2 regions of the Fulvimarina thalattae genome follow, and region 1 is predicted to be linked to the other one. Evidence: riboswitches for the same ligand, from Rfam matches in the RefSeq annotation. Region 1 holds a riboswitch; the other holds the start of a gene.
The links. Region 1 has a riboswitch for thiamine pyrophosphate ahead of thiC (phosphomethylpyrimidine synthase ThiC). Riboswitches for the same ligand answer to the same signal wherever they lie in the genome.
Positions count from the first base shown of each region.

Region 2: it holds a riboswitch for thiamine pyrophosphate, as region 1 does, so the genes downstream of both, thiB (thiamine ABC transporter substrate binding subunit) here and thiC (phosphomethylpyrimidine synthase ThiC) in region 1, are expected to answer to the same signal.

Region 1 is NZ_JBEHWS010000012.1:78,260-84,909, forward strand. It holds gene thiO (glycine oxidase ThiO) at 1-566, opposite strand, end outside; gene thiC (phosphomethylpyrimidine synthase ThiC) at 571-2,394, opposite strand; TPP riboswitch at 2,509-2,621, opposite strand; gene ABRA89_RS15150 (Lrp/AsnC family transcriptional regulator) at 2,691-3,146, opposite strand; gene ABRA89_RS15155 (LysE family translocator) at 3,247-3,846, shown strand; gene ABRA89_RS15160 (pyridoxamine 5'-phosphate oxidase family protein) at 4,064-4,711, shown strand; gene ABRA89_RS15165 (MaoC family dehydratase) at 4,801-5,271, shown strand; gene ABRA89_RS15170 (MaoC family dehydratase) at 5,268-5,741, shown strand; gene bluB (5,6-dimethylbenzimidazole synthase) at 5,752-6,393, opposite strand; gene ABRA89_RS15180 (adenine phosphoribosyltransferase) at 6,403-6,650, opposite strand, start outside.
Region 2 is NZ_JBEHWS010000008.1:132,223-138,872, reverse strand. It holds gene ABRA89_RS12455 (hypothetical protein) at 1-670, opposite strand, end outside; tRNA gene ABRA89_RS12450 (tRNA-Arg) at 1,106-1,182, opposite strand; gene ABRA89_RS12445 (thiamine diphosphokinase) at 1,341-1,982, opposite strand; TPP riboswitch at 2,119-2,227, shown strand; gene thiB (thiamine ABC transporter substrate binding subunit) at 2,310-3,314, shown strand; gene thiP (thiamine/thiamine pyrophosphate ABC transporter permease) at 3,343-4,962, shown strand; gene ABRA89_RS12430 (thiamine ABC transporter ATP-binding protein) at 4,959-5,714, shown strand; gene ABRA89_RS12425 (M48 family metalloprotease) at 5,971-6,650, shown strand, end outside.

The DNA of each region.
Region 1 (6,650 bases):
GGGCGGAGTTCGTTTTGCTCAGACGCGATGCCCCGGGAGTCGATGACGACATCTCCTTCGGCGTCGGTCGGCTCGAGCTGCGAGGCGAACCGTATCTCGCCGCCAACATCGCGCAGCCGCACCGCCAATGCTTCCAGCGCAGAACGTGGATCGAGGTGGGCCTCGTCGCCATAGAACAGCCCTTGCCGGAAGCGCCCGGCTAGGTCCGGCTCCAGCGCATCGACCGCCTCGGCGTCGAGACGCGTGCCTTGATCGCCGATCCGTCGCGCGAAACGGCTGAGTTCGTTCGCATCGCGGGCCGGCGCGACAACGAGCGTGCCGGTGCGCCGCACGTCCGGCACACGCTCGGCCCACCAGTCGATCGCGGCAAGACCCGGATCGACGATGCCGCGGTCGGCGCTTTCGGTCTCGCACCAGGGCGCCAGCATGCCGCCGGCGAGCCAGGATGCCGCCTGAGCACCGAGCGCATCTGCCTTTTCGTGGACTGTCACGCGGGCCCCACGTTCGGCGAGGGTCACGGCGGCGCAGAGCCCCGCGACCCCTGCTCCGATGACGGATATCCGCATGAGACTACTCCGCAGGTTTCGTCTTCGCCGCGGCCTCGTCAGCCGGCATATAGAGGTCGCCGCCCTGGCGATATTTCTGCGCCATCTTCTCCATACCCTCCTTCTGGGCCTCTGAGCGGATGTCGTGGGAAATCCGCATGGAGCAGAATTTCGGGCCGCACATGGAGCAGAAGTGCGCCGTCTTGTGCGCCTCCTTCGGCAAGGTCTCGTCGTGATAGAGCCGCGCCGTGTCGGGATCGAGTGAAAGGTTGAACTGATCCTCCCAACGGAACTCGAAGCGGGCACGGGACAAGGCGTCGTCCCGCACCTGCGCCGCCGGATGGCCCTTGGCGAGGTCCGACGCATGCGCCGCGATCTTGTAGGTGATGACGCCGGTCTTCACGTCATCGCGGTCCGGCAGTCCCAGATGCTCCTTCGGGGTCACGTAGCAGAGCATCGCCGTGCCGAACCAGCCGATCATCGCCGCGCCGATGCCTGACGTGATGTGGTCGTATCCCGGTGCGATGTCGGTGACGAGCGGCCCGAGCGTATAGAACGGGGCATCGCCGCAGAGCTTCTGCTGTTTTTCGACGTTCACCTTGATCTTGTGCATCGGCACGTGGCCGGGGCCTTCGATCATCACCTGGCAGTCTTTCGCCCGGGCGATTTTCGTCAGTTCGCCGAGGGTTTCGAGTTCGGCGAACTGGGCGCGATCGTTGGCGTCTGCGATGGAGCCGGGGCGCAGGCCATCGCCGAGCGAGAACGAGACATCATAGGCGCGGCAGATGTCGCAGATCTCGTCGAAATGCTCGTAGAGGAACGACTCGCGGTGATGGTGCAGGCACCACTTCGCCATGATCGAGCCACCTCGGCTGACGATGCCGGTGACGCGATCGACGGTGAGCGGAATATGATGCAAGCGAACGCCGGCATGGATGGTGAAGTAGTCGACGCCCTGCTCGGCCTGCTCGATCAGCGTATCGCGGAAAACCTCCCAGGTGAGATTCTCGGCGATGCCGTCGACCTTCTCCAACGCCTGATAGATCGGCACTGTGCCGATAGGCACAGGGGCGTTGCGGATGATCCAGTCGCGGATGTTGTGGATGTTGCGGCCCGTCGACAGGTCCATCACCGTATCCGCGCCCCAGCGGATAGCCCAGACCATCTTCTCGACCTCTTCCGCCATGGAGGAGGTAACGGCCGAATTGCCGATATTGGCGTTGATCTTTGTCAGGAAGTTCCGGCCGATCGCCATCGGTTCGAGTTCCGGATGGTTAATGTTGGCGGGGATGATCGCGCGGCCCGACGCGACCTCGTCGCGCACCCATTCGGGCGTGATGAAATCAGGGATCTCGGCCTCGAAGGGCTCACCGTCGCGTGCCAGCGCCTCCTTCAACGAAGCACGGCCCAAATTCTCGCGTATTGCGACGAATTCCATTTCGGGCGTCACGACCCCGGCGCGGGCATAGGCGAGCTGCGTCACGGCCTTGCCGTCCTTGGCGCGCAGCGGTTTGTGAACAATGGGAAAGGCCGGTGTGATCTTGTCTTCAGGCAGATTACCGTTGTCTTCCGGCCGCAAGGCCCTGCCCTTGTATTCCTCCGTATCGCCGCTGCCTCTCGCCCATTCGGCGCGGTTGCGCGGCAGGCCCCTCGCGATATCGATCGCGGCATTCGGATCGGTGTAAGGGCCGGAAGAATCATAGACCGTCACGGGCGGCTCGCCAGCCGTCGGGTGGACGGCAATCTCACGAAGCGGAACGGCAATGTCCGGATAGGCTGTGCCGGACAGATAGATCTTGCGCGATGCCTGGAGCGGCCCCGCGGTGACCGTCGGCGTGATGGCATTCATGTAGTGGCTCTCCTTTTGCGGACCGGTGAGGGTCGAAGCGTTGGAGATCCAGTGCTGTCATCGGTGATCGAAAAGCTGCCGCGAAATGCCTTCGGAAACGAGGCTGAGACTTGACCCGCGGCCTTCTTCCATCCCTACGCCAGTACGAACTGGATCAGGTTCTACGGGTCGCCGCGCGTTGATAGCGGCCTCTCAGTTCCTCTGCCGGAACTCCCCTTGGACAATTCCAAAGATATCAGTCGGATGAGCCGGCTTCAAGCGCGGAAGCGGATCACGTTCGTCAGCCGACATCACATTCAGGTGGCCCGCTCGTCTTTAGGTGATCCCATCACGACATAAGAGGTGATGGCGCTGACATTCGCCTGTGTGCCGAGAATCTCGGTGTGGAAGCGCTTGTAGCTGGCGAGATCGGCGCTCTCGACCCGCATGAGATATTCGAAGGCACCGGCGATGTTGTGGCATTCGACCACACCGCGCGCACCAGCCATCGCGCGCTCGAACCCCTCCTGCGCCGCCTTGGTATGCAGCGACAGACCGACCGTGACATAGGCAACGAAGCCGCGACCCATACGCTCCGGGTCGAGGACGGCGCGATACCCGCGTATCACGCCCATGCGTTCGAGCTCCTGCACCCGGCGCAGACAGGCCGACGGCGAGAGGCCGATACGCTGGGCAAGCTGTACATTGCTCAGTCGGCCGTCGCGAACAAGTTCGCGCAATATTCGGTCGCTGATTGGATCGATTGTCGTCATTTATTGCGAATTTTGAAGCTTGATGAGCTCAATTGACGGCACATTGCGACTTTGCAGCTCTAGAATTGCGCCGAATTCCACAGAGAGGCAAGCCGAGATGATGAACCCGGCCGTTTTGATAGCTCTTCTGGGCTTTACGTTCGCCGCGACGATCACGCCGGGGCCAAACAATCTGATGCTGATGGCCTCGGGCGCCAATTTCGGCTTCCGACGCACAATCCCGCATATGATGGGCATCCTGATCGGATTCTCCGTGATGATCTTTCTGGTCGGAATGGGCTTGATGGCATTGTTCGATGCTGCGCCCATTCTCAATACTGTTCTGAAGATCGTATCAGTTGCCTATCTCCTCTGGCTCGCCTGGAAAATCGCCAACGCGTCGCCGCCGGAAAAGATGGACGTTGAAAGCCGACCGATGACATTCCTTCAGGCAGCGGCGTTCCAGTGGGTCAATCCCAAGGCATGGGCCATGGGCCTGTCGGCAATCACGCTCTATGCGCCCGACCGCTCACTCCTCTCGGTCGCAATCGTCGCGGCGGCCTTCGCCCTCGTCTGCTTCCCTGCGATCTCCCTTTGGGCCTGGGTCGGGACGGTGGTCCGGCGATGGTTGTCGAACGCCCGACGTCTGAAAATCTTCAACGTGACGATGGCGCTCTTTCTGATTGCCTCGCTCTACCCGGTCCTTGGCATCGGCTCCTGACGGGACCTTCGGCGGTCAGACTAGGCAGGGAAATCTGCGGACGCATCTGCCATCCTTCAGCAGGTTCACGTCCGTTGCCGCTACGGCCGCTATCCTTCGCCGTTTTAGCTGCCGAGCGATCGAGTGGTTGTTGGCGTTTTTCGCAGGCGATAGAAAATACGAGGGAAAAGCTGCGGCGACACTGGCACAACAAGAGAATTCGGGAGGACAGGCACGAATGTCGAAACTCTATCAGGAGTGCCACCGGCGCATCCAGGAAACGCAGGGAACCGAGCCGCTGGCAAACCGGCTGGACGAAATGATCGTCCATGACGCGCTGAACGAGGACGATATCGCCTTCATTCAGTCGCTGGATTACTTCTTCCTTTCAACCGTCGACCCGACCGGCCAACCGACCGTATCCTACAAGGCGGGTCCGAAGGGCTTCGTCCGCGAGAAGGACGGATTGCTGACATTCCCCTTCTACGATGGGAACGGCATGTTCCTCTCCGCAGGAAACATCGACGGGTCGGGCAAGATCGGCATGCTCTTCATCGATCTCGAAACCCCGCGGCGCTTGCGGATTAATGGCACAGCGCGCTTGCGGCCCGCGAATGCGGACGACGGATATCCGGGAGCGAAGCTTTTTGCAGAGGTCGAACCGAAGGCGATCTTCGTCAATTGCCCGCGTTATATCCACAAATTCCAAAGGGTCGAAACTGCAAGGCACGTGCCCGACGAGAAGGGCGAGGCTCCGCTCGCGCGATGGAAGCGTCTCGATGCGGTCAACGACGTCATCCCGGAGAAAGACAGGTCGAAAGTCGATGAGGCCGGTACGATCGGTCTGGAGGAGCTGCAAGAGGATTTCGAGGCCGGACGCGCCTGAGTTCGCAGAGGCGCCGGACCGGCAGTGGTTCGCTTTCCGGCGCGCGCTCCCATAATAGGGTCGGACCGATCCAGTGGGACGAGGAGCCGATGTCGAAATACGTTCTGGAAGATTTCACCGATGGCCGGGTCTTTGATCTCGACCCCTACGAGGTGACGAAGCAAGAGATTATCGAATTCGCGGGCGAATGGGATCCGCAGCCCTTCCATCTCGACGAGGAAGCAGGAACGGCATCGATGCTAGGCGGCCTTTCGGCCTCTGGCTGGCATCTTTGCGGCATGATGATGCGCATGATCTGCGACACCTATCTGCTCGACTCCACGTCGCAAGGCTCCGGTGGCGTCGAATATATGGACTGGAAGACACCTGTCCGGCCGGGCGATACGCTGACCGGCACGTCCACCGTGCTCTCCTCGCGCGCCTCGTCCAAGAAGCCGCATCTCGGCATCGTGACGATCAGAACCGAAGTCTCGAACCAGCACGGTAAAACGGCGGGGGTCTGCGAGCATCTGCTCCTCTGCCTCACCCGGAAGGGCTATGAAGAGGGAGCGGCGGCATGAGCTTCTGGGATACGATCGAAGAAGGCGTCACCTACGAGCTCGGCAGCCATCATTTTTCCGCGCGCGAGATTCTGGATTTCGCAGCGAAATACGATCCGCAGCGTTTCCACCTCGATCCGGACCTCGCCAAGAAGACGCTCTTTGGAGGTCATTGCGCCTCCGGCTGGCATACGACGGCGGCCTATATGAAGCTGAACGTTGCCTGGAGGAAGGAGATGCTCAAGGATTGGCTTGCTGACGGCAATCCGATGCCGAACTTCGGCCCTTCGCCCGGCGTGAAGAACATCCGCTGGACGCGGCCCGTCTACGCCGGAGACACGATCGCTTATCGGCATCAGATCACCGAGAAGCGGGTGTCCAAGTCGAAGCCCGGTTGGGGGATCATCGCCTTCGGTGTCGAAGCCACGAATCAGGACGGCGTTTCCGTGATGACCTTCGACGGGGCAGCCTTCATCGCAACCAGCGAATGAGGCGGAGAGTTCAGCGGCGCAGGATGGATTGCTCCTCGCGCCGCGCCTGCCAGCCAACGCGTTCGAGCTCGGGCACGTCGTCTTCCTGCTCGGGATAGCCGATGCAGAGATAGGCGACGAGAGTCCAGTTCGCTGGTACGTCGAGCGCCTTAGTCACGGTCTCCGGCTCCAGAATCGAAACCCAGCCGACGCCAATTCCATGGGCGCGGGCGAAAAGCAAAAACATGGCCACCGCTCCGGCAGCGGAATAAGCGAGCGTCTCCGGCATGGTACGCCGACCAAGACCGTGGCCCTGCTCCGGTTCGGCGTCGCAGAAAACGGCGAGCTGGATCGGCGCTTCTCTCAGCCCCTCGAGCTTCAGCCGCGCGTAGAGGTCCGCCTTCTCCGGCTCGGTCGCTTCGAGGGCGGCTGCATTGCACCGCGCGAAACTTGTGCGAACGACAGTGCGCGCCTTCTCACTTTCGACGAGCACGAGGCGCCAGGGCTGGCTGTTGCCGACCGACGGCGCGAGATCGAAGGCACGGAGTGCCGTCTCGAACGCTCCTTCGTCGACGGACTCCGTTCGAAAGCGCCGCACGTCCCGACGCCAGACGAGAAGCTGTTCGAGCCTTTCGCAGAACCCTTGGTCGAATGCGGGCGGCTGGTCCTTCACGCTCCGCGCTCAGTCGCCTTCGAACTCGCAAAGGCAGCGCACATCGACGCCCATCTCGCGAAGCTTCTTGGAGCCGCCGAGATCCGGCAGATCGACGAGGAAGCAGGCCGCGACGATTTCAGCTCCGAGATCACGGAGCAATTTCACGCCCCCGACCGCGGTACCGCCCGTGGCGATCAGGTCGTCGGTGAGGAGGATTCGCTCGCCCGGACGGATGGCATCCCGATGAAGTTCCATCTCATCCTCACCGTATTCCA
Region 2 (6,650 bases), on a different contig from region 1:
CGACCGGTTTCGAGATGTGCGGCCAGTAGGACCCCTGCGTTCGCCAGGTCGACGGATGGAAGCTCTCGCGGCCCTTGAGCCATTCGAGCGCCTCCTTGGCCGGCACCTTGCCTTCGACCGGTGTCATCGCGCGATTCGCGCCCGACATGAGATTGCGTAGTCGTCCTTCGGAGACACCTCCGAAGATCGCGAGGGCAATTGGTTCGACCGGCTCGTCGTGATCCAATGCCCATCGAGCTTTCGCGAGCGTCAGCGTGTTTTCAAGATCGGTGTCGGCAAGGCCCCAAGCAGCGAGCGGCGCACGTGCGACGAAACCGGTCGCTGCCTCGAGCGTCTCCCGGAGAAACTCTTCATGTTCTTCCGGCGTCGACGAGGGGCCGGTAGCAAGCCCCCGATGCGCATAGGCGTTGAGCGCCATGAAGACCTGCCCCATCGGCCAGTTCATGGGCATGGAGACGTCGAAGTCCTCTGCCCAGGTCTCCTCGTTGTCGAGCCGCTCTCCTAGAGTATTGAGGTAGGCGGTCATTCCGCGATTGGCGGCTTCGTCGCCTCCGATCTCGGCGAGGAAACGTCCGCACCCGAGCACAAGCTCTGCGATGTCATGCGGTTCGTAATCGCGTCCGTTACCGAATTCGGTTCCGAAATATTCTCCAGGCTCGTCGCGCTGCATATCGTTTCCGTACCCTCGTGATATCACATATTCACGTTTTCCTGTTCTGAGATAGCGCTGCGCTTCCGTTTTGGCAATATGGCGTGAAATGTTTTTATCACGCTTCGCGGATGGCATGCGGTGGTCATGCGGAAAGCGCTTTGATTTCGGGGGGTGTCGCTGGTGAATTCGCGAGGGACTGACACACAAGTTCCCCTGCACCCGCAAAACGAGAGGCCTACCGGCTAGGGTCAAGCAAAGCCGGACCGATCGCGAATCAGTCCGAACGCCGACCGAAGGTGGCCCAAAACGGCCTAAGCTGAATACAGCCTTGGGTTGATTCGAGAATTAACCATGAATTTTGCGAAATCGCCGAAAGGGCTTGATTCCAGCCTGAAACGAGGAAAAGTTACAGGCTATAGCGGTTATGTTGCAGATTATGCGTCGCGCCAGATTTGGTGATCCCGACAGGATTCGAACCTGTGACCCTCAGATTAGGAATCTGATGCTCTATCCTGCTGAGCTACGGGACCACGCGAGGGAGCTTATAGGATAAAGTGCAGCGGCGCGAAACCTGTCGTGGAGCGCTTTTCAACGGCAAACCCTGTCTACTGGCAAAGCGCGGTGGCGAATAAGCGGGTATAAGCGCTGGCGGGGCAGAACCAGTGGACCCGCACGATCCGTCCTTTCTTCAATGCGCCGCCGGGTCCGTCTGGGCGAGAAGCAGCGCCGTTCCTCTTCCGATAACGACGGAGATCGGGCCGGTCGCCTCGTTGGACTGGGTGAGGATCGAGGTGAACGGCACTTCCACATCGTCGAGCGGATAGACGGCGCCGGTGATCGTCAGGCCGGTGATGTCCGAGAATTTCAGGATCGAGAACTGGGTTCCGGGCTTGAGATCGATCTCCAACCGCTTGCCGGGCTGGAGCGGCCAGCCGCGCTCGCGGCCGTCGTCGAGCTCGATCGAAAGGCCCTGTTCGGCGTATCGCAGAGCCAAAACGAGGTTGGAGAAGGCGTGGTCGCTGCGCGGGCCGCCGAGCGCGCCGGCAACAATCATGCTGGTCGCGCCCCGCTCGATCGCGGCCTCGATGGCGAGCTCGCCGTCGGTCTTGTCCTTACCAGTCGGGTAGGACAGTGTTTCGATCGCGCTTGTGGTTTTGAGCGAGGTTTCGGCCGAATCGAAGTCTCCGAGCCAGAGTTCCGGCTTGAGGCCGAGGGCGTTGGCGTGGGCGATCCCGGCATCTGCCGCGATGATGCGGCAGGCCGCAAGGCGCGCCTTCAGGCGCTCGGTCGGCTCGATATCGCCGGCAAGAAGAACTGCGAATTCCGTCATCGGCGTGAGAATGGTGCAGCAGCGGCTTCGGCCAAGATGCACCGATGTGGCGTAACGACGATCAGAAGACGCACACTCACTATAAGTCGACCGCTCGGGCCGCTTCCCTTCCAGCCAAAACGCTTTAGTGTTCCCGGCAGCTCACACGGGGTGCCGCGTATCCGACGCAGGCTGAGAGGCGAACTGCCGACCCGTCGAACCTGATCCGGGTCATGCCGGCGGAGGGAATGAGGGCGCCGGCCACGTTTCTTCGTAGCCAAGGCTCGCCAGCTTCCTTTCTAAACGATGTCGAGGGAGGCCACAGTGGCATATTTGAAGTTTTCATCCATCCTGGCCGGTTCGGTCGCCATCGCTTTCGCGGCGGGCTATACTCCTTCGGCTCTTGCGCAGGATGGCGAGAAACCTGTGCTTACGGTCTACACCTATGAAAGCTTCGTGCCGGACTGGGGGCCGGGCCCGAAGATCGAAGAGGCCTTCGAGGCGACCTGCGAATGCGATCTCCAGTTCGAGGGGCTCGCGGACGGCGTCGCGATCCTCAATCGGCTGAAGCTCGAAGGCAGCTCCTCGCCGGCCGATGCCGTGATCGGCCTCACAACCGATCTCGTGCCGGAGGCAAAGGCCACCGGCCTCTTTGCCCGAAGCGAGACAGACCTCTCGCCGCTCTCGCTGCCAGTCGATTACGACGACGATACATTCGTGCCCTTCGATTATTCCTATCTCGCGGTGATGGTGGACACCGAGGCCGCCGGGGACTGGCCGAAGAGTTTAGACGCACTCGTCACCGGCGATCCGGAACAGAAGATCGCCATCGAGGACCCACGCACATCGACGCCGGGCCTCGGCTTCCTGCTCTGGATGAAGGCGGTCTACGGCGAGAATGCACAGGCAAAATGGGAAGAGCTGTCGAACCGCATTCTTACGGTCACGCCCGGCTGGTCGGAGGCCTACGGCCTGTTCACGTCGGGCGAAGTGCCACTCGTCGTCAGCTATTCCACATCGCCCGCCTATCACATGATCGAGGAGGAGACCGAGCGATACGAGGCCGCCGAATTCTCCGAAGGCCTTTATCTGCAGATCGAGGTCGCCGGCATGCTGGAAAGCACCGACACGCCGGAGCTTGCCCGTGAATTCCTCGACTTCATCCTCACCGAGGAGTTTCAATCGGTGATCCCCACCGGCAACTGGGCCTATCCGGTCATCGAAGGCATCGAACTGCCGGAGGCGTTCGGCAAGCTGATCGAGGTTGAGAACCCTCTTTATATCGACCCCGATACCGTCGCGGAGAACCGCCAGGCCTGGACGCAGGAATGGCTGGAGGCGCTTGGCCGCTGATCGGCGCGGGACGGAAACCGCGACGCGCATGGCACGGGACCGCACGATCCGGCTGATCCTCGGGGTGGCCGCCGCGCTGCTCCTCACCGGCTTCCTGGCCGGCGGATTCGTCGTGCTGGCAGTTGGCACCGATGCGAATCTGCCGTTCCTTGCAATCCTCACCGATCCCTATCTGCGCGGCGTCATGCTCTTCACGCTGGAACAGGCCGCGCTCTCGACGCTGCTGTCGGTTCTGAGCGCGATCCCGCTGGCTAGTGCGTTGCACCGCTCGCGCTTCCCCGGCAGGCGCGTGGTACTACGGATCTTCCTTCTGCCACAGGCGCTGCCCGTTCTCGTCGGGGCGCTCGCGATCATCACGGTCTGGGGGCGAAACGGCGTAATCTCCGACATCGGCGCGTTTCTGGGTCTGCCGCGCTTTTCGATCTACGGCCTTTCCGGCATCCTGATCGCCCATGTCTTCTTCAACCTGCCGCTTGCGGCCCGGCTGATGATCGCAGCCCTCGACGACGTACCGAAGGAAAGCTGGAAGCTCGCCGGCCAGCTCTCCTTCTCGCCTTGGACGACGTTTAGGCTAGTCGAATGGCCGGCGATCCACACCGTTCTGCCGGCGGCAGCAAGCCTCATCTTCATGCTTTGCGCGACGAGCTTCACCATCGTTCTCGTCCTCGGCGGCGGCCCCGGCGCGACGACGCTGGAGGTCGCGATCTACCAGACGCTGCGCTACGATTTCGATCCCGGCCGCGCGGTCGTTCTCTCGCTGCTCCAGATCGCTCTGACGGCGATTATCCTGATGATCGCGAACCGCCTTGGCGGCTCGGATGCCGGCCAGTTCGGCCTCGGCGGACGGGCGACGCGCTGGGACCGGGCGGGACATCTCCGACAAATCTATGATGCACTCGTTCTCATTCTCGGCCTCTTCTTCGTCCTCTCGCCCTTCGTCGCGATCGTGCTTGCCGGCATCACCGCCGATCTCGCACGCCTGCTGACGGAGGCGGCGGTCCTCGACGCGCTCTTCACCAGCCTCTGGGTCGCATTCATCTCCGGCGTCCTCGCGCTTTTCCTCTCGGTGCTGATCCTTCTCGGCGTCGAAGCACTCGCTAACGCCGAGCGGCGCATGACGCTGACGACACCCCTCCCCCGCCGCGCGCTGGAAATTGCCGCGAGCCTCGTCCTCGTCGTTCCGCCGGTCGTCGTCGGGGCCGGCTGGTTCCTCGGCCTGCGCGAGGTGACGAGCGTCTTTTCCGCCGCGCCCTACATCGTCGTCCTCACCAATATGGCGATGGCGGTGCCCTTCGCGGTCCGCATCCTCGGGCCCAGCTTCGCGGCGGCCCACCGGCGCGACGAGAAGCTGGCCGACAGCCTTGGTATGACCGGATTACGCCGTTTTCGCCTTCTCGACTGGCTGGCGCTGAAGCGACCGGCGGGCCTCGCCTTCGCACTCGCCATCGCGATCTCGCTGGGTGATCTCGGCGCGATCGCCCTTTTCGGCAATCGCGAATTCACGACCCTTCCCTATCTGCTCTATCAGCGCATGGGCAGCTATCGCACCGACGATGCGGCGGGTCTTGCCCTCATTCTGGGCGTCGTCTGTCTGGCGCTGATCTGGTTCGCCGAGCGGACGAGCGCGATCGAGGCGAAGGCGAAATGAGCGATCCACAACCAGCCCTCAAACTCGATCGGGCGGTTTTTGCGCGCGACGACTGGTCGGTCACGCTCGATCTGGCGCTGAGCCCCGGCGAATGGCTCGCGCTCGTAGGCCCGAGCGGCGCCGGCAAATCGACCCTGATGGACATGGTCGCCGGCTTCCTGCCGCTGACCAGCGGCGGCCTTTCGATCGCCGGTGACGACGTCGCCGGCAAGGGGCCGTCGGAGCGACCGCTCTCGATCGTCTTTCAGGACAACAATCTCTTTCCGCATCTGACGGTCTTTCAGAACATCGCTCTTGGCATCGCGCCGAACCGCCGGGTGACGACGGAGGAGCGCGAAGCGATTGAAGAAGGCCTCACTGCCGTGGGCCTCGCCGGCAAAGGCGGGCGGAAGCCGCACGAACTATCGGGCGGCGAACGCCAGCGCGCGGCGCTCGCACGGGCTTTTCTGCGCCGCCAGCCGCTGCTTCTGTTGGATGAGCCCTTCGCCTCGCTCGGCCCCGCCCTGCGCCGCGACATGATGAAGACCCTGCGGCAGCTGCGCGGCGAATTCACCGAAACGCCGCTGACGATCCTGATGGTGACCCATCACCCCGAAGACGCCCGCAGCTACGCCAATCGCGTCGCCTTTCTCGATGCCGGACACATCGCTCATGTCGGTCCGGTCGAGTCCATGCTGGGCGACGATGCGCCGGAGGCCGTGCGCCGCTATCTTGGGTCTCAAGAACATTCAAGCCGGTTCGATACGACCTGAGCTTCGAATGTCGTATGCTGATCTCAACGGCGAATCGCTTTGCGGGAACAGCGGACGCCGCATTGAAACCTCAATCTCGACCTAGGACGATTATAGCCGCATCGTGGGGGCGATGCCGGTTGAGGACCGTTCTGTTGCGCGTTCACTCTAGCGGGGAACTGACGCATACGCATAAAGGGAATTGTTGGCTCGGACCAATTCGAGCAGCAGCCACCCGTTGCGTTGCGGCAAGAGATTGAGGCGAATTTCGAATAGCATGATTGCAAAAGCGTCCAACGCTGGTGGCTCGATTCTGCGTCGGCTGGGTCTTATTGCGACCGCCACGCTTCTGCTCGGGACCGCCTCCTGCACGACCCTTGAGGAAGGCTTTGGCCTCTCCAGCAGCGATCTGACGACCGGCTATTCCGCATCGCGCTCGCCGGTCACTTTCGAGACCGCCCAGGCCCAGGATCCGCAGTCCCGCATCGGCCGCTCGCAGCACCCGAAGATTTTGGCGGCCTATGGCGGCGCCTATTCCGATCCGAAAGTCGAGCGAATGCTGGCCGGCGTGGTCGGCAGGCTGCAGGCCGCGAGTGATGATTCGGAGCGCGCCTACAATATTACCGTCCTCAACTCGCCGAATGTGAACGCCTTCGCGCTGCCGGGCGGCTATGTCTACATCACGCGCGGCCTTCTGGCGCTGGCCAATGATTCGGCGGAAGTCGCCGCCGTGATCGGTCATGAGATGGCCCACGTTTCGGCCAACCACGGTATCGAGCGCCAGCAGCGCGAGCGTGAGGCTGAAATCGCGAGCCGCGTCGTCTCTGAGGTTTTGGCGAGCGATCAGGCTGGCCGCATGGCGCTTGCCCGCAACAAGCTAAGTGTCGCGCAGTTCTCCCGCCAGCAGGAGTTGCAGGCCGACGATCTCGGCATCAAGCACATCACGCGCGCCGGTTT